3 regions of the Cobetia sp. PDI-23MA genome follow, and region 1 is predicted to be linked to each of the others. Evidence: predicted binding sites of a transcription regulator. Region 1 holds the regulator's gene; each other region holds the start of a gene.

Region 1 (6,152 bases):
ATGAGCGAGGCCAACTGGGTCACCTCGCGCCAGGGCGGCGATGGCGCCGTGCGCGAGCTCTGTGATCTGCTGCTCAAGGCACAGGGCCACTGGGCCTCGGTGCTGGATACCTACCTGCAGGAGTCGCGTCCCTGATGTTACGTCTGCCCCGCCCTTCTCCGCGTCTCTGGCTGATGCTGCTGTTGCTGCTCGTCGGTGGCGTGCTGGCGCTGATCGAGCAGCGCAACAGCCTGGAATCGACCGTCAATGTCGAGGTCGACAGCAGTGAGCCGGATTACTATCTCGACGGGGCAGACATGACACGCTTCGATGCGCGCGGCGTGGCGATCCAGTCCATGAGCTCGCCGCATATCGAGCATACGCCAGGCGATGACGTGACCCGGGCGCAGACCCCGAAGATTCGCACCAACGACAGTGAAGACCGCCGCTGGTATGCCACGGGTGACAGTGGCGTGTTGAGCGCCGGCGGCGACACCTTCACTCTCGAGGGCAATGCCAGACTGCGCCAGCCCGATGACCGCTGGACCCTCGATACCGATGTCCTGCACTACAGCCGTGATCAGAATCGCGCCTGGAGTGACGTGCCGGTCGTGATCACCCAGAATGGCCAGCATGTCGAAAGCGACAGCTTCAGCGCCGACCTCTCCCGGGATTCCGCCGTGCTGCAGGGCCGCGTCCGCAGCGTCCTGCAACCCGGTGCGGGCCAGAGCGAGGCCAGCAAGGAAGCCGAGCGCATAGACTCGGGCACCGAGAGCACCACTACCGATGAGGGGCGCGTCAACAGCACCTTCGAGGCAGCGCCTGCCAGCGGTGAATGAACCCGCCGGGCTGGCCGTCGCGCCATGACCCGCGCCGCAACACCTTCTTCCCTGCCGCTCGATGGCATCATTGCTCGGGCGGCGACCCCGTCATGCCAAGGAGCCACCATGACTTCCACGACTCGCAAGCCCTTGACGGCCTGTCGCCAGACCCTCAACAGCGGTGTCATGGCGCTCTGCCTGGCACTGGGCATGTCTACCTTCGCCCCGGCCGCCATGGCGCTGGACAGCGATGCCAGCCAGCCGATCAACATCGCCGCGGATGCCCTGTCTCTCGATGACAAGGCCGGTACCGCCACCTATACCGGCCAGGTGGAGATGCGCCAGGGCAGCATGAAGCTCGATGCCAGCCGCGTCGATATCAGCCGCGCCGGCAGCGGCGAGATCTCGCTGGTCAAGGCCACCGGCAAGCGTGCCTACCTGGAACAGCAACCCGCACCCGACGAGAAGCTGGTCAAGGGCTGGGCCGACACCATCCGCTACCATGCGCTGGAGCGCCGCGTGGAGCTGGTCGGCAATGCGCGCCTCGAGAAAGGCGATGACACCTTCGAAGGCGGCTACGTGGAGTACTTCCTCGACAAGCGCCAGGTGAACGCCAACAACAGCAAGACGGCACAGCAGACCGAAGGCGGTCGCGTGCACATGACTCTGACGCCGCGCGGCGCCAATGCCAGCAAGGAAAACTGAGTGATGACTGCTGCTACTCCGCGTACGTTGAGCGCTCGCCATCTGGCCAAGGCCTACAAGGGCCGCAAGGTGGTCAAGGACATCTCGCTTGAGATCCGTCAGGGTGACATCGTCGGCCTGCTGGGCCCCAACGGCGCCGGCAAGACGACCTCGTTCTACATGATCGTCGGGCTGGTGCGCGCCGATGCCGGCAACGTCTCCATCGACGACAAGGACCTCTCCGCTGCCGCCATGCATCAGCGTGCACGCGCCGGCATCGGCTATCTGCCTCAGGAGGCGTCGATCTTCCGCAAGCTGTCGGTAGCCGACAACATCATGGCGATTCTGGAGACCCGCAAGGACCTGGATCGCAATGGCCGCAAGGCACGCCTTGAAGAGTTGCTCGAGGAATTCAGCATCACGCATATTCGTGCCAGTGCCGGCATGAGCCTGTCCGGTGGCGAGCGTCGACGGGTCGAGATCGCCCGCGCACTGGCCACCGAGCCGGACTTCGTGCTGCTCGATGAGCCCTTCGCCGGCGTCGACCCCATCTCGGTGGGAGAGATCAAGAGCATCGTGCGCCAACTGCGCGATCGTGGCATCGGCGTGCTGATCACCGACCACAACGTGCGCGAGACACTCGATATCTGTGACACCGCCTATATCGTCGGCGATGGCCAGATCATCGCCCACGGTGACGCGGACTCCATCCTGGCCAACCAGCAGGTGCGCGACGTCTACCTCGGCCACGAGTTCACGCTCTAGGGTCAGCGGCTGCGCTGAGCCCACCGGAGGCGAAAGCTTCAAAAGCCGCTGCGTGATTTTATCGCGTAGCGGCTTTTTCATGTCTGACATCAGACGCATGCATGACGTCCATACCACCTTGGTGGAAACATGGCATGCAAGTTGCTTTAATATTCACGGCAACCACTTGTCAGTGGCCCGAGTCACGGTATAGCGTAGTAAGCACGTTCCTTTGCCGTGAATTGACTGACTCCATGAAACCCACCCTGCAACTCCGCCTCGGCACCTCGCTGACCATGACGCCGCAGCTTCAGCAAGCGATCCAGCTGCTGCAGCTGTCGACGCTCGATCTGCGTCAGGAGATTCAGCAAGCCCTCGAGTCCAACCCCATGTTGGAGCTCGACGAGGACTACGAGTCGCTGGATGTCATCGAGACACAGGATACGAGCGAGATCTCCACTGCCGACTCCTCGAGCGAGATTCCCGAGGAATACCCCCTCGACAGCGACTGGTCGGACCTCTATCAGGACCACGCCGGTAGCCTGACCAGCTCCGGCAGTGGCAGCGGGAGCGAAGAAGGGCCGGACTTCGATCGCAATACAAGCGTCGAGAGCCTGCAGGACCACCTGCGCTGGCAGCTGGCGATGACCGACCTCGATAGCCGTGAACGCCAGATGGCGGAGAGTCTGATCGATGCCGTCGACGGTGCCGGTTACCTGAGCCTGTCACTCGATGAGCTGGTCGATGGTCTGCGCGGCCAGGGCCTGCCCGGTCTCAAGGCTTCCGAGCTCGAGCAGGTACTGCTGCGTCTGCAGCAGTTCGACCCGACCGGCGTCTTCGCCCGCGACCTGCGCGAGTGCCTGCTGCTGCAACTGGCGCTGCTGCCGGATGATCTGCCGCTGCTGGCGCAGGCGCGTCGCTTGGTACGTCAATTCCTCGAGGCACTGGGCAACGATGACCGCAAGCTGCTCAAGCGCCGACTGAGCCTTGACGATGACGAGCTGGACCACGTCATCCGCCTGGTGCGCGCGCTCGATCCGCGTCCGGCATCCGCCTGGGGCGAGCCCGCCAGCGATTACGTGATCCCTGATCTGCTGGTGCGTCATACCCGCCACGGCTGGCAGGTCGAGCTCAACCCGGAAGCGCTGCCCAGGCTGCGCATCCAGCCGGAATACGCCGCACTGATAAAGCGTGCCGACAAGTCCGCCGACAACACCTTCCTCAAGGACAACCTGCAGGAAGCGCGCTGGCTGATGAAAAGCCTGTCATCACGCAATGACACCCTGCTCAAGGTCGGCCGCGAGATCATGGCGCGCCAGGTCGACTTCCTCGAGCAAGGCGAGGAAGGCATGAAGCCACTGATTCTGGCCAACATCGCCGAAGTGGTCGAGATGCACGAATCGACCATCTCGCGGGTCACGACCCAGAAATACATCCACACCCCGCGCGGCGTCTTCGAGCTCAAGTTCTTCTTCTCGAGCCAGGTCGGTGGCAGCGGCAGTGGCGACGCCCACTCAAGCACCGCCATTCGTGCCCGCATCCGCAAGCTGATTGCGGAAGAACCGGCTCGCAAGCCTCTCTCCGACTCACGCCTGGTCGATCTGCTCGCCAGCGATGGCATCGAGGTCGCACGCCGTACCGTGGCCAAGTATCGCGAAGCGATGGGCATCCCATCCTCCAGCGAGCGCAAGCGTCTGGCCTGAGGCATCACCTGCAGCTGCCATGCCCTGCTTTCACCTCCACAATGGCAGCCGCCGCCAACCTCAGACGCTGGTTTTCTCTCTCACCAGCCTCTGACATTACTGACACCGGCGCGCCTGTTGCGCGCCCTGTCATGCCGTCAACCACTCGTCAATGACCCATCATGGCCCATGACGGCGCGCAGGATGTTGGCAAAAATCCATCATTCCGGCAGCATCATTTACCGTCAATCGCATGTTTTTAAAGTCACTTTTGGCCGTATTGCACCGGGATGACACTCGGTGATCCTTCTGGCACGCTGCTTGCTCCACGCAACCCAGGCGCCTGAAAGGCGGCGTACATGCAGGGATTGGCGACGAAAACCCGCCTTCTTGCGCGCCTTTCATGCACCACCCTTCAAGCGTGACCTTGAAGTCCATTCCGCTACCCTTCATTGAGTTGAAGACAAGCACTGAGCCACGATGCAGCGCAGCGTTGATCTTTGCGCAAAGCTTGGGCATTGTCGGTACAGACGCTCACGACATCTGACGCCGCTGGCAAGGGCGCGAAAACATCGCCAGACGGCGGCCGTCAAGCCTGTTGCAGAGCGTCCGATCAGGGTTTGCTCGTAGTCAAAAAGGGTTACAATTGAATGGCAACCCGCTGGATAAAGGAGCGTGTCCATGCAAGTGAATATTACCGGGCATCATGTGGAACTTACCGATCCTCTCCGCGATTACGTCAACGAGAAGCTCGCCCGCCTCGAACGGCATTACGACAACATCACCAATGTTCAGGTGACACTGTCGATCGAGAAGGAGCGCCAGCAGGCTGCCTGCACCTTGCACGCAGCAGGCGCTGACCTCCACGCCCTGGCAGAAGACCCCAACATGTACGCTGCCATCGACGCGCTCGCCGACAAGCTGGATCGCCAGCTGGTCAAACACAAGGAAAAGTCCCAGGCTCGTGCTCAGGGCACCGGGACCCGTTGACCTTCAGCCATGACACTTGATCAGATCCTCCCCCCCGAGCGCACCCTTTACGGTGTCCCCGGGGGGAGCAAGAAGCGGGTGCTTGAATTCTTCAGCACCTTCATCGCACAGAACATTCCCAGCCTGGATAGCCAGGAAGTCTTCTCGCGCCTGATCGGGCGCGAGAGACTGGGATCGACCGGCATCGGCCACGGTGTGGCCGTGCCCCATGCACGTAGCCCGCATTGCAAGACGCCAATCGCTGCGTTTCTGAAGCTCGGTGAACCCATCGACTTCGATGCCATCGACGGAGAACCCATCGATCTGCTGTTCGTGCTGCTGGTGCCTGAGGAAGCGGATGAAACCCATCTGACGCTGCTCGGGCAGGTCGCGGAATTGCTCAATTCCCCGACCAATCGCTCGGCCCTGCGCCAGGCAGACAGCCAGCGTGCACTCTTTGAGGCATTGACCCAAGCCATCGCCGAATTACCGGCGCGCTGAATCACAGGCCCGGACATCGTCCGGGCTTTCGTCTTGCTGGCCTCCCATCGGCCGACGTACAGCGCACTGATAGCGGGCAGCCTTCTGCCCCACCCCTGCATTCTTTCGACGTTGACCTCGCCCTTGGAGAGCACTTCATGAAGATCGTGATCATCAGCGGCCGCTCCGGCTCCGGGAAATCCATCGCTCTCCAGGCGCTGGAAGACATTGGCTACTATGCCATCGACAATCTGCCCGGCATGCTGCTGGCGCCACTGGTCGACCAGCTCGAACAGGACAGTCCGGCACGCCGACGTATCGCGGTCTCCATCGATGCCCGCAACCTGCCGGAAGCCTTGACCCGCTTCCCCGAATTGCTCGACAACGTCCGCCAGAGCGGCATGGACGTGCAGGTCGTCTACCTGACCACCGATTCGCGCGTGCTGCTGGAACGCTACTCGGCGACCCGTCGTCGTCACCCTCTGACGCGCGACAACGACCACACCCTGGCCGAGGCCATCGAGATCGAGCAGAAGACGCTCGCTCCCATTCGCCAGAAGGCCGATCTGGTCATCGACTCGACCAACCTGAGCGTGCACGATCTGCGCTCCCGGATCACCGAGCAGGTCGCCCAGCACAGCTCTCGCCACCTGACGCTGACCTTTGAATCCTTCGGCTTCAAGCATGGCGTGCCGACCGACGCCGACATGGTGTTCGATGTCCGCTGCCTGCCCAACCCGTACTGGGACATCAACCTGCGCGGCGATACCGGTCGCGATGACAGCGTGGCCGA
Region 2 (6,152 bases), 1.4 Mb from region 1:
TGAAGTAGCGGCGCGGCGCCGGCTGGCTGAGCAGGTGATTGGCAGCGTAGACCGTCGCACAGGAATCGCCGACCCAGATCGCCTCCGGCAGCGCTTGCTGCAGGGTATTGAACAGCGGCACGTAGGGCGCGAAGGCCGGGTCAGTCGGTATCGCGAGGGCGTCAAGCGTGGCGGCGGTAATCTGCGCGCCGCGTGTCTTGCCTTTCGGGTTGCTCTCGAGGCCGGTCAGCCGGTCGGCGAGGGTCTCCAGCGCCAAGCCGGCGTCGGCGACGATGGCGAGTGTCGCCTGCTGGTTGCGCGCCAGTTGTTCGGGGTCGATATCGATGCGGATCAGCTGGCCACCGATGACGAAGCCATCATCGAACACCACGTCGTAGTCGGTCTCGCCAAGTTCGGTGCCGATCGCCAGCACCACATCGGCGTCGCACGCCAGTTTGCGTACCGCAGGCAGCGCGGCATTGGCGCCGAGATCCAGTGGGTGAGCGCTGCCCAGCAGGCCCTTGGCATTGATGGTGGTGACGGTGGGGGCATCGAGTGCCTCCACCAACTGGCGGGCCGCTGCGGGTGCGGCGACACAGCCACCGCCCAGCAGCACCAGCGGGCGCTCGGCGCCCTGCAGCAGGCTCACGGCTTCCTCGAGCAGGGCCGGGTCCGGCGCCAGACGGCCGATGCGCGGGCGCGTGACGTCATGGGTGGTGCGACCGGCAGGCAGTGCCACCTCGGCATTGAACAGATCGATGGGAATCTCGATATGCACCGGTCCCGGGCGGGCGCCCTCGAACAGCGCGAAGGCGCGGGCCAGCACTTCCGGCAGTGCGGACGTGTCGAGCAGCGTGTGGCTGAAGCGCGCTACGCCCGACACCAGCTGCTGCTGGCTGGGCAGCTCATGCAGACGCCCCTGGCCACGGCCGAGGGTGTCGGTGCGATTGACGCTGGAGATCACCAGCATCGGAATGGAGTCGGCCAGCGCCTGCCCCATCGCGGTGGTGATGTTGGTCATCCCCGGGCCGGTGATGATGAAGCACACCCCGGGCTTGCCGGTACTGCGGGCATAGCCATCGGCCATGAAGCCAGCGCCTTGTTCATGGCGCGGGGTGACGTGGCGAATGCTGCTCGCGGCGGGATCGGCATCCGGTTCCAGGCCACGGTAGAGCTCGACGGTATGTACGCCGGGAATACCGAAGACGGTGTCGACGCCGTAGGTGTCACGCAGCAATCGGATCAGGAGTTCAGCACAGGTCATGGCAGTCTATCCGGCAGACGGGAGCGCCGTGGCGCTCCCTGAAGTCATGAGGAAAAGGAGTCGGTCGCGAAGCGGTGTCAGTCGAGTGCGAGTCGTCGCTCAACTAGCAGTTCAATCGATGGCTCAGAACACGAACAGATGGGCGATACCAGCGATGATCGGCAGGGTGATCAGTGTACGCAGCACGAAGATGGCCACCAGTTCCCACAGCTTGAGCGGAATCTTCGACTTGAGCAGCAGGGCACCGATCTCGGACATGTAGATCAACTGGGTCAGTGACAGGCAGGCGATCACGAAGCGGGTCAGTTCGCTGTCGATGTCCTTGGCCAGTACCGCCGGCAGGAACATGTCGGCAAATCCGACCAGCGTCGCCGGGGCTGCCTCTGCTGCGTGGGGAATCTGCAGCAGTTCCAGCAGCGGAATCATCGGGTAGGACAGCCAGGTGAACACCGGCGTGAACTCGGCCAGCATCAGCGCCACGGTACCGATGGCGATCACCACCGGCAGCAGACCGAGGAAGATGTCCGCCACGTTGAAGCAGGCCGATTTCACCAGCTTGAGCGGGCCCGGCGCATGCTCGGCGCGCGCGACGGCCATGCCGAGTGAGTAGCGCAGCACGCCACAGCCGCTCTGATTCTCTTCACTGATCTGGCAGCCGACCGGCTCGTGGTAGTCATCGCGCTTGCGTGACAGCGGCGGCAGACGCGGCACGATGACGGCGGCGATCAGGCCCGCGATGACCACGGTCAGGTAGAAGGGCACGAACAGGTGGTTGATGTTCATGAAGCTGGTGACCAGCAATGCGAAGGCGATCGAGACCACCGAGAAGTTGGTGGCGATCACCGCCGCTTCACGCTTGCTGTAGAAGCCCTGCTCGTACTGCTGGGTGGTGATCAGCACGCCGACGGTGCCGGAGCCCATCCATGAGGCGGTGGCATCGATGGCGCTGCGCCCGGGCAGATTGAAGATGGCACGGAACGGACGGCGTACCAGGCTGCCGATGAATTCCATGAAGCCGAAGTCGACCAGCAGCGGCAGCAGAATGGCCGCGAAGAAGAAGAAGGTCAGCAGTACCGGCGCGAGATCATTGAGCATCACGCCGCCGGTGAAGGCCGCCGTCACTTGAGTGGGGCCCCACTGGAAGTAGGTCATCAGCGCGAAGATGGCGCCGAGGGCACGCATGCCAAACCATACCGGCGAGACATCGAACAGCTCGTGTGCCGCGCCCTGACGTGCCCAGGCCGGTTTGGCGAGCTTGACGAAGCCGGTCAGCAGTACGGAAAGGCACAGCACCGCGACGGCGATGGCGGGTAGTGCGCCGCCCAGCGTCGCCTTGAGCCAATCGGCCATCAGGCCCATGCCGATATTGATGGTGTCACCCGTGCTGAAGGGCACCAGGAAGAAGCTGACGCCGAGCAATGACGGCAGCAGGAATTTCATGACTCCATGAGTCGTGAGCGGAACGGGACGGGTGGCGATGAGCTCTTTCTGAGCCTTCTCACCCTTGTGCACCTTGTCTGAAGGTGAATCGGCGCTTGGGCTGGAGCGGGACGGCGTGTGATCCGCCGTCGGGTCGATGCTGGTTGTCATTCGGGTCACCTAGATCTTGTTGTAATGGTCAGGCTCTAGCCGTGCATCGTGTGATGCATCATGCCGTATCGTGTCGGGTGATTCTGTGTGCGCCGAGGGCGGGACGGGCCCCCGGCGCGGGTGCAGCAGGACAGCAGGTCATTCGTGGGTCGTTCGTGGATCAGTCGCGCTGTTGCACGCCCGGCAGTACACAGAGCATCTCGTAGAGCAGGGTCGCGCCCATCAGCGCGGTGTTGCCGCTGGTGTCGTAGGGCGGGGAGACTTCCATCAGGTCACCGCCGACGATGTTGAGGCCACGCGCGCCGCGTACGATTTCCATGCCCTGGGGCATGGTCAGGCCGCCGGCTTCCACGGTGCCGGTACCGGGGGCGACGGAGGGGTCCAGTCCGTCGATGTCGAAGGTGATGTACACCGGGCGATCGCCCATCATGTCGCGCACTTCGGCCATCAACGGCGCGAGTGACTTGAACCAGCACATCTCGGCGGTCTCGACACGGAAGCCCTGCTGACGGCACCAGTCGAAGTCATCGGCGGAGTAGCCGGTGCCACGCAGGCCGATCTGCACCACGCGCTGGCTGTCGAGCAGGCCTTCTTCCTGGGCGCGACGAATCGGCGTGCCGTGGGCGATGGGCTCGCCGAACATGTGGTCGTTGACGTCGGCGTGGGCATCGATGTGGATCAGGCCGACCGGGCCATGCTTCTTGGCGATGGCGCGCAGCACCGGCAGGGTGACGGTGTGATCGCCGCCCAGTGTCAGCGGCACGCAGTCGTGACTGAGCACTTCATCGTAGAACTGCTCGATGATGTCCATGCTCTTGGGCAGGTGGAAGGTGTTGATCGGCACATCGCCGATGTCCGCCACCTGCAGGCTGTCGAAGGGCGCGGCGCGGGTGGCCATGTTGTAGGGGCGCAGCATGCGCGATTCATCACGGATCTGACGCGGGCCGAGACGCGCGCCCGGACGGTTGGAGGTACCGATGTCCAGCGGAATGCCGATGAAGGCGGCATCCAGGCCTTCCGCGGTTTCCTGAGCCGGCAGGCGCATCATGGTGGCCGGGCCGCCGAAACGTGGCATGTCGTTGCCGCCCAGCGGCTGATTGAACTCGCTCATCTGTCTCTCCAGGTCTTGAGTTGCTCGCGATACGCTGACGGCGAGCGGGGTATTGTGTTTGTTCGCTTTATCGCCCGACCGGACGGTGTGATGAAAGCCGGCGATCCTCCTTGGCGCATACTCCAGCATTGCAGTAACCATGCCAATTTTTAGTCAATTGATTTTATTGAGTTTTATTTGGCGGAGGTTGCTGGGTGATTCATTTGTGGATCACCAGTGCGGCATTGATGATTCAAAAATGGATCACTGATTCATTTGTGGATCACATTCAGGCATCATCGAGACTGTCTTCAGCGCAGTGCGAGAAAGACCTGCTGGAAAGAGCTGTTAGAAAGAGCTGCGAGAAAGACCTGCGAAAAGAAGCACAGAAAGCCCCGCCCGATTCACAGGCTCGACCATGAGGTACCCGCCATGTCAGAGCTCGACCGTCAGATTCTCAAGACCATCATCGACACCGCTCACGATCACTACTTCGTGGTCAATGCCGATGGCCAGGTGCTGGATGTCAGCCCCGGCGCCGCGGCGGTCTATGGCATGACCCGCGAGGAGCTGTGTGCCGCCAACGTGCATGACCTGGAAGCCAGTGGCGTGCTCAAGCCATCGATCAGCCTGGAGGTGCTGCGTACGGGGCGCGCGCTGCAGATGATGCAGCTCACCGCCACCGGGCGGCGAGTGGTGGCGCAGGCGCATCCGGTATTCGTCGCGGGCAAGCTTGAGTGCGTGGTCAGCCGCTCGATGGACCTCACCGATATCCAGCTGTTGCAGCAGGAATATGCTGTGCTCCAGCAGCGTTTCACGGATCACCTGTGCCGCAACTCGCGGAGCAGTGAGCTGGGCGGGGCGAGTGCGGACGAGAGTGACTGGGGGACGGTGGGGAGTGCGCGCTCAGTTGCTGAGCAGACCACCCATGACGCGCAGCAGGGGCGTGCTCTGTGCGAGCAGGCCGCGCGCGAGCAGGCGGAATGCGAAGACGCCGCGCTGGAATTGGGCGAGCTGCAGGTCAGAAGCCCCGTGATGCGGGAGATAGCGCTGCTGCTCAAGCGGGTCGCGCCCACCAACGCCACGGTATTGATGCTGGGCGAATCCGGGGTCGGCAAGACGGCCTTCGCCCATCAACTGCATCGCTGGAGCCAACGCGCCGACGGCCCCTTCATCGAGGTGAACTGCGGCGCCATTCCCGAAAGCCTGTTCGAGTCCGAGATGTTCGGTTATCAGGCCGGTGCCTTCACCGGCGCGGGTAACCGTGGCAAGGCGGGCCTGATGGAGCAGGCCGAAGGCGGCACCCTGTTCCTCGATGAAATCGGTGAGCTGCCGCTGGCCACCCAGACCAAGCTGCTCAAGGTGATTCAGGACGGAATAATCACCCGCCTGGGCGACACCACCACCCGCCGCGCCGACTTTCGGCTGGTCGTCGCCACCAATCAAGACCTCGCCGCCCGCGTGGAGCAGGGACAGTTCCGCCTCGACCTCTACTACCGCATCAATGTGCTCCCCGTCAGCCTGCCACCGCTACGCGAACGCCGCGAAGACATTCCCGCCCTGATCGAGCAACACCTCTCTCGCCTCAATCAACGTCATGGTCGCCGCAAACTCCTCGACGCCTCGTTATGGCCCATCCTCATGCGCCAGGACTGGCTCGGCAATATCCGCGAACTGGAAAACTGGCTGGAACGCGCCTGGCTCAGCGCCCCCAGTGATGTCATCGACAGCGACTCAGTAAAAACACTGCTCAACACTTGTTCCACGAATAACGCTAATGGACTAGGCAATTCATTTGGCTTCAGTAATGAAAAATCCAATGAAATAGGCGTTAATGATAGTTTTCCCACTGCCGATACCTTACATAGTGACAAATCCCTCTCAGCGCCTGCCGCTGAGGGGGCGGTAGCTATGCCAGTCCCCAAACTTGGCCCTAACGAAACCCTCAAGGAAGGCCTGGCACGTATCGAAGCACAATGGTTACACGAGATGGCGGCGGAGCTGCCCAGTACCTATGCGATAGCCAAGAGGGCAGGGATCAGTCAGCCGTCGGTGGTGAGAAAAATCAAGAAGATGAACAGATAAGGCTGGTAAAAATAATGTATATTAAACTTGCTGGCTATGTATAGCTTGTTGGATAAGTATTGCAATTGCGAAATATATATTTGATGTTATTGTTCTGCTATAGTTTATAGTGGCTATTTGTGTTAAGGGGGTGGGGCATGGAAG
Region 3 (6,152 bases), 1.1 Mb from region 1:
CGTAGAAGGCCTTGATGTGATCACTCTCGCGATAATTGTCAGTGCCCTTGTCCTTGACAGGGGCCTCTGGCGCGGCCTGGTCCGGAATCACGGCACCGGCCAATGACCCTGCTGCGGCAACTCCTACGGTGCTGGCGCCCAATACGCGCAGGAATTTGCGGCGTCCCTGGCGCGCCTGGTTATGGCTGTCTTTTGCGTCATCAGTCTTCATGCTGATCTCCTGTCGGCAATGCTGCTGGGTGATGCGAGATGGATAGCGTTGCAGTCTCGAATGTTGCTTCACGTCATGCGTGACATCAGTGTCTTGCGTCGGGCGCCACACTGGCTGGCATGACGAGCTGGACGGTCTCGGCCGTCACCTGCTCGCCAGAGTTGTGTTCGGTCGCCGCATGCAGCGGGATCGAATCACCGAGGTTCAGGCGCTCTGCCCGCAGGAAGGCCTGCCCCAGGTAGCCGACAGCGGCATAGAAGGGGCTCTCGCGTCCCGCGAGGTCGGCGCAGCAGCGCTCGCCCCAGCTGGCCACATGGCGGCGGAAGAAATTGACCTGCTCGCCGGGCATCTCATCGATCAGCATGGCCATCACTTCGCACAGTGCGCCGAGATGATCCTCGGGCTCATGCACGTCGCTCTGGCGTTCGAAGCCGAGACGTTTCAGGTCCTGGCGCAGGGCGACCAGCGGCATCTCCATCAGCGAGCCGGTGAGGTACCAGCTGGCGTAGGGCACTACCTCGCCCTGCACCACGCCTACCAGGCTCTGGAAGAAGTCGTCTTCCAGCCGGCGCGAGTCGCTGACGCGGGCGGCCAATGACAGCGACGCCAACGCACGCGGCAATTGTTGCTCGGCAGCCCCGGGCAGGCTGATGGCGTCATGGTCGAGTTCGGCCAGAAAGCCGATCAGTTCCGCATCCGGCGCTGCGCGCAATAGCCGCGCCAGTAGTCGGTAGAGGTCGACGCGCAATGCCTGCTGTTCTTCACTATGGCTTATCAGAGAGTCGGCCGCAGTGGTGTCAGGTGCACGGTCGTCAGTCCCACCTGCTGCAAAGTCGTCGGGAGTCGACGTGGGTGATGTCATTGGCTCACACCTTGAGTTGGGCATCGGGATTGCGTGCCATTTCGTGCCAGATGTCCTTGACGCGGCAGTCGCTGCACATCTTCAGGCGCAGTGCACCATCGCCCTGGAAGTAGGCATGCGAGGCCAGTTTGGTCTGCATCGCCGTGATGGTGGCGGTGGAGCCGAACGGCGTGCCGCAGCTGATGCAAGGGAAGGGCACATCCTGCTTGATCAGCTGCGGTTCGCGGCGCACCTCGGGCTGCGGCGCAAAGCCAGGCGTCAGGGTGATGACCTGCTCCGGGCATGCCTGCTCGCACAGGCCACACTGCACGCAGTCACCTTGAGTGAAGGATAGTGCAGGCGAGGTGCGATTGGCCGAGAGGGCGCTGGTCGGGCAGACGGCGACACATCCCTGGCACAGCGTGCAGTTGTCGCTGTCGACGTTCACCACGCCGAAGGGCGCGCCTGTCGGTACGGCGACGCTGTCCTGCGCCAGGTCCGCGACCGACAGGGTCGCCAGGTGATCGAGCACCCGATTGAGGCGTTCGCGCTTGCCGGGGCGTGCCTGCGGCTGACCCAGCAGCCAGTCACGGGCGATCGGCTGGCCGGGCTGCTGCTCTTCTTCGCTGTCCGCGCCCGGTGCCAGAGCAACACACAGCGGCGTAATCAGGGGCAGGGCTTCAGCCTCGTTGCTATCCATTTGTGGCAGAGGGGACGGCATAGAGACGAAGCGGATGCGCGGCTCGCCACTGGCCGCATTGGCAAGTCCCATGCTGTCGAGCAGGGTCAATGCCAGGCGACGTTCGCTGTCGAGCTGCTGGTGCTGGCCTGCAGGCAGGTCGTGGGGCAGTTCGACGATGACCTGTGTGGCGCCGAGTGCGAGTGCGGCCAGCCACTCGTCGTGCCCGGTGGCGGAGATTTCCTCGAGAGTGATATCGAGGCAGCGCTCCTGGTCGACACTCGCCAGGGCAGTCTGCGAGGCAAGGGATTGCTCCAGGCGATAGCGCAGCAGCGGGTAGAGGCCGCCGCCATCCTGATAGCGCTCCAGCAGGCGCTGGATCTGTTCCATGCGCTGCTCGGCCGGAGGCTGGGTGAAGCTCAGCGCGCCGGTCGGGCAGGCGCTGACGCAGCTGGCCGCGCCGTGGCACAGGTAAGGGTCGATCTCGATATGCGCATTGCGACGACCAGCCACCGAGAAGATGGCATCGGCACTGCACGATGACAGGCAGCGCGTACAGCCGATATTGCCGGCACTGGCGTGCGCGCAGGTATCAAGATTGACGGTCACGTAATTCGGTTTGTCGAAGTTGCCGATCAGGCCCGCGAACTGCATGGCCCAAGCGGTCAGCTGTGGCAGTGATTCCTGAGAGGCCTCTGCATCGGCGACCAGCTGATCCAGCTCGGCGATGATGTCCGCGCCGGCCTGCAGATAGCCGGGCGGTGGCAGTTCCGCCTGGTTGAGCGGCTGGCTGGACAGGTCGGCGATCAGGTCGAAATGGGGCGCGCTGCCGGCACCTTGCGGCGCCAATGCGGCGGCCAGATTGACGCCATCACTGGCAAGGCTGAACTGGCCGAGGTGACCGCTCAGCGCGAGCATGTCACGCGGGACACTGTGCGCAGGCAGGGACTCGCTGGCGGCGAGATGCTGTTCATCCATCGTCACCAGCGCACTGTTGTCCTGCTCACTGATCAAGAGTGCCACCGGCAGCTGAGCGGTAGCCGGCAGGCGGGTCAGCAGACTTGCCAGTGCGCGCACTCGCGCCTCGCTGCCGATGATCACGGTGCGTCCCTGACTGTGATAGCGGATGGGGGCGCTGCCGGCATCCGTCGCCAACAGCGGCAGACTGGAGGCAGGCGAGCCACCCATGGCGGATGACAGGGCGCGTTGGCGTGCTTGTTGATTGAGGGCGCGTTGAGCGCTCTCGAGGCTTGAGCTGAGCATCCTCATCCTTATTCGGTCGTGGCGGACCTTGCATGCAAGCTGCCGTCAGGTGGCAGGCGGATGATGCAGGTCCCGGTCGTCGCTGATTCTCGCGGCCTCTCTCGGTCTTTCGCGGTCAGGGCCGGGTCGGCGATCGACAGTCGTTCAGTGGGGATTCATGACAGGCCAGCTGTCCTTGCACCATGTTGATGACATTGCCGTTTTCGCGCTCGGCGCGCGCGAGGTGCGGTCAGGTCGCGCAGGCGCTCATCACCGCAGGCGGTTGACGTTTGTCATCATCTTCAAGGGTTGGCATGTCATGCTGAATCTTGCCTGTGTGTTGCAGACAGTGCGCCTTGATTGGGCGCGTCAGGGTGACCCATGAGGCATCAGGATGACCTTGGTCAGGCGTGCTCGGCTTGCTCGTGGGTCATAATGACTCATGTCGAGTCGCGGCGCGTCATCCTGACGCCCTGTTGGGGCTTGTGGTATCGGCCTCTCGTCACGGCTTGTAACGGGCGACACGGCCATCATCTGATTCGGGTGCTGTCTCGGGCGAGTCTTGCGCAGGTATCGCTTGCGGGTCAGGCGAATCGACTATCTCTTCTCTGGGTGTCGCGTGTGTCTCGCCCACCGACGCCCCGCCATCAGGTGCCTGCTCAGCGATCTGATCGTCTGTCTCCTGCGCCGTATCCACCTGGGGTGTCTCGCTCGCCTCATTGAGCTTTTCCAGGCCTTCTTCGACCTTGCGGGTCCAGCTGCGCAGCGTGTCGGCGACACCTTCGGCGAGCGGGCGCATCTTGGAAAAGTCCTGGTCGTAGTCATCCAGCCCATCGCGCACCGAGTGCTCGCCACCCATGAAGATGCGTCGCAGCGCACGCTGGCGTAGCGCCGGGTCTACGCCGCTCTGCATGAAGGCACTGATGTCGGCGTCTGGGGTCAGGGTGTCGGGGTCTGGCAGCTCGATGGCTGGCGTTTCAGCATTGTCATCGCCCGATGCGTGCTGAGCGTTCTCGGCAGCTGCCTGTTTTGCTGTGAAGGTGCTATCGCCGCTCGGGGCTTCGTGCACCGAGACGCTCGCTGCTGAGGTGTCAGCGCTATGGTCAGAGACGACTTCCGCCTGTGAGGGCGGGAGGGTGTCGTCTTTGGTTCCCACGGCGCTGTCCGGCTGTGCCAGTTGGTCTTCTCGGCGGGTGTCGCCTTGCTTGCGGCGTGACCAGCGCGAGAACAGGCCTTCATTGGCCGGGCTTGCGTTATCGTCGTGCTGGCTCATGACGTGCTTTCCGTACCATTACCGGGCTGATGCGCCCTGTGGGGTGTCGCGGCGGGTTGCTCTGCCTGACTGGCGCGCCCGGCGCCCTTGCGTTTCTTCTTCTTGCCTTCGTCGATGCGCTCACCGTGACGCGCGAGGTAGGCTTCCAGCCACACCATCAAGGCAGGGGGCATCGGCACGTCCAGCACCAGCTGGTCGCCATCCATCCACTGCGATGCCACCTCCTGACAGGCCGTCACCACGCGAGGCTGCATGCCGTCGGCTTCGCGCTCATCGCATTGGACGAACAGGCGCGGCTGCTCGCAGCGCAGGTTGTAGCGGTAATCGGTGCGCTCAGTCAGGTGAAGCTGCAGCGGCAGGATGCGGCGATGCGCTACCTCATCAGCGGGGGCGGGCTCTGCTACGTGCGATTCCGTCTCTGGCGTTGCAGAGGGCGAGAGATCGGCAATCCGCCAGGTGTCGATGCTGAAACGCCCCAGTTTCTGCGTGGTGGGCGCCAGGGTGATGCTCAACCAGCGGGTGTCGTCACTGCGGGGAGGGATGGATTCAGACATGGCTTCCTTGTTCACTGCTGTACCCGCAAGCGGGTCTGAAAAGAATGCTGCGAGGGTGCTGGTTTGCAAGATGCATGCCGGCGCTTACGATATCAGGGTCTTCATCAGTCAGTGCGGGGACAGCTCTGCCATCGGACTGGTACTCTACGGCGATTCAGCGCAAGAATTGCCATTCCAACCGGCTCGATCAGGGAGACCCGAGTTCATGATGCCCTCTGCACGGCCAGCGATCAGTCGCGCCACACTACCCACTACGCTGGACATCGAAGTCATGGATGAGTGCGGTGAGCGCCATCAGCAGTCCATTGCCGCCGAGCGCTCGCTGACCATCTATCTCAATCGGCGCGAGATCGTCACCTTGATGACCCTGGGTGCCGAACCTGAGGCGCTGGTGGCCGGTTATCTGCGCAATCAGGGACTGCTGGGTGAGCTTGAGGACCTCGAAGCGCTGCAGGTGGACTGGGAAGTCGAGAGCGCCTCGGTAGTGACGCGTCATCTGCCCGAGGATATCGAGCAGCGCCTCGGCAAGCGCACCGTGACCACCGGCTGTGGGCAGGGCACTGTGTTCGGCAATCTGCTGGAGCGCCAATCACTGGCCTCGCTGGACGCAGGCCCCTTCAGTCAGGCCTTGTTGTATCGCCTGCTGGAGGCGCTGGCGGCGCACAACGCGACCTATCGCAAGGCCGGTGCGGTTCACGGTTGCGCCCTGTGTCGGGATGATGAGGTATTGGCGTTCATCGAGGATGTCGGCCGCCACAACGCCGTCGATACGCTGGCGGGGCTAAGCTGGTTGGCGCCCCTGAGTGATGATGCCAGTGATTATCAGGGGGCCAACATCTTCTACACCACCGGCCGCCTGACCTCCGAGATGGTACTGAAGGTGGCTCAGGCGGGGATCTCGGTGCTGGTCTCACGCTCCGGCGTCACGCAGAAGGGGGTGGAGCTGGCGGAACGCTTTGGCGTGCTGTTGATCGCGCGCGCCAAAGGGCGCCACTTCCAGGCGGTGGACCCTGCCGGGCGGCTGGTGCTGGACGCCATCCCGCCGCTGCGTGCAGGTGACGCTCTCAAGTCATCGCGCCATGACGCGTCAGGCAAGCCATCTTCATCAGCCTGCGCAGCCGGGCACGACAAGGAGGGGCAGTGATGAGTCGTCTTTCTTCGCCGCTGGGCGTCATACCCTCACAGGGCTTTTCCTCTGAACTCGGCACACCTTCGGGTAGCTCAGTCAGTGAGTCTTCAGGCGAGGCCCTGAATGCGGCCACCGGTCGGCAGGCTCCGGTCTCCCACGACAACCCCTTTCTGACGGTGCAGGAAGTCGCGCGACTGCTGCATCTCAACGAGAAGAAGATCTA

Evidence for each region. Region 1 encodes sigma-54, which starts transcription at its own class of promoters, with help from an activator protein. Its sites were predicted from a motif close to TGGCACNNNNNTTGCTNT; they were not measured.
Region 2: speB (agmatinase) is a predicted target of sigma-54. The motif match lies at 4,072-4,089, and genes of this name have one in related genera.
Region 3: AC5WNJ_RS08040 (DUF3305 domain-containing protein) is a predicted target of sigma-54. The motif match lies at 4,863-4,880, and genes of this name have one in related genera.

Annotation. Positions count from the first base shown of each region.
Region 1 is NZ_CM183352.1:768,536-774,687, reverse strand. Features, by position in the region: gene AC5WNJ_RS03320 (KdsC family phosphatase) at 1-135, shown strand, start outside; gene lptC (LPS export ABC transporter periplasmic protein LptC) at 135-818, shown strand; gene lptA (lipopolysaccharide transport periplasmic protein LptA) at 927-1,505, shown strand; gene lptB (LPS export ABC transporter ATP-binding protein) at 1,509-2,249, shown strand; gene AC5WNJ_RS03300 (RNA polymerase factor sigma-54) at 2,483-3,931, shown strand; gene hpf (ribosome hibernation-promoting factor, HPF/YfiA family) at 4,592-4,900, shown strand; gene AC5WNJ_RS03290 (PTS sugar transporter subunit IIA) at 4,910-5,380, shown strand; gene rapZ (RNase adapter RapZ) at 5,518-6,152, shown strand, end outside.
Region 2 is NZ_CM183352.1:2,126,016-2,132,167, reverse strand. Features, by position in the region: gene AC5WNJ_RS09030 (5-guanidino-2-oxopentanoate decarboxylase) at 1-1,243, opposite strand, end outside; gene AC5WNJ_RS09025 (YjiH family protein) at 1,367-2,683, opposite strand; gene speB (agmatinase) at 2,994-3,944, opposite strand; gene AC5WNJ_RS09015 (sigma-54 interaction domain-containing protein) at 4,356-6,008, shown strand; gene AC5WNJ_RS09010 (sigma factor-like helix-turn-helix DNA-binding protein) at 6,146-6,152, shown strand, end outside.
Region 3 is NZ_CM183352.1:1,881,628-1,887,779, forward strand. Features, by position in the region: gene AC5WNJ_RS08020 (twin-arginine translocation pathway signal) at 1-211, opposite strand, end outside; gene AC5WNJ_RS08025 (TorD/DmsD family molecular chaperone) at 297-1,073, opposite strand; gene AC5WNJ_RS08030 (4Fe-4S dicluster domain-containing protein) at 1,078-2,994, opposite strand; gene AC5WNJ_RS08035 (DUF3306 domain-containing protein) at 3,476-4,246, opposite strand; gene AC5WNJ_RS08040 (DUF3305 domain-containing protein) at 4,243-4,800, opposite strand; gene AC5WNJ_RS08045 (formate dehydrogenase accessory sulfurtransferase FdhD) at 5,009-5,944, shown strand; gene AC5WNJ_RS08050 (substrate-binding domain-containing protein) at 5,944-6,152, shown strand, end outside.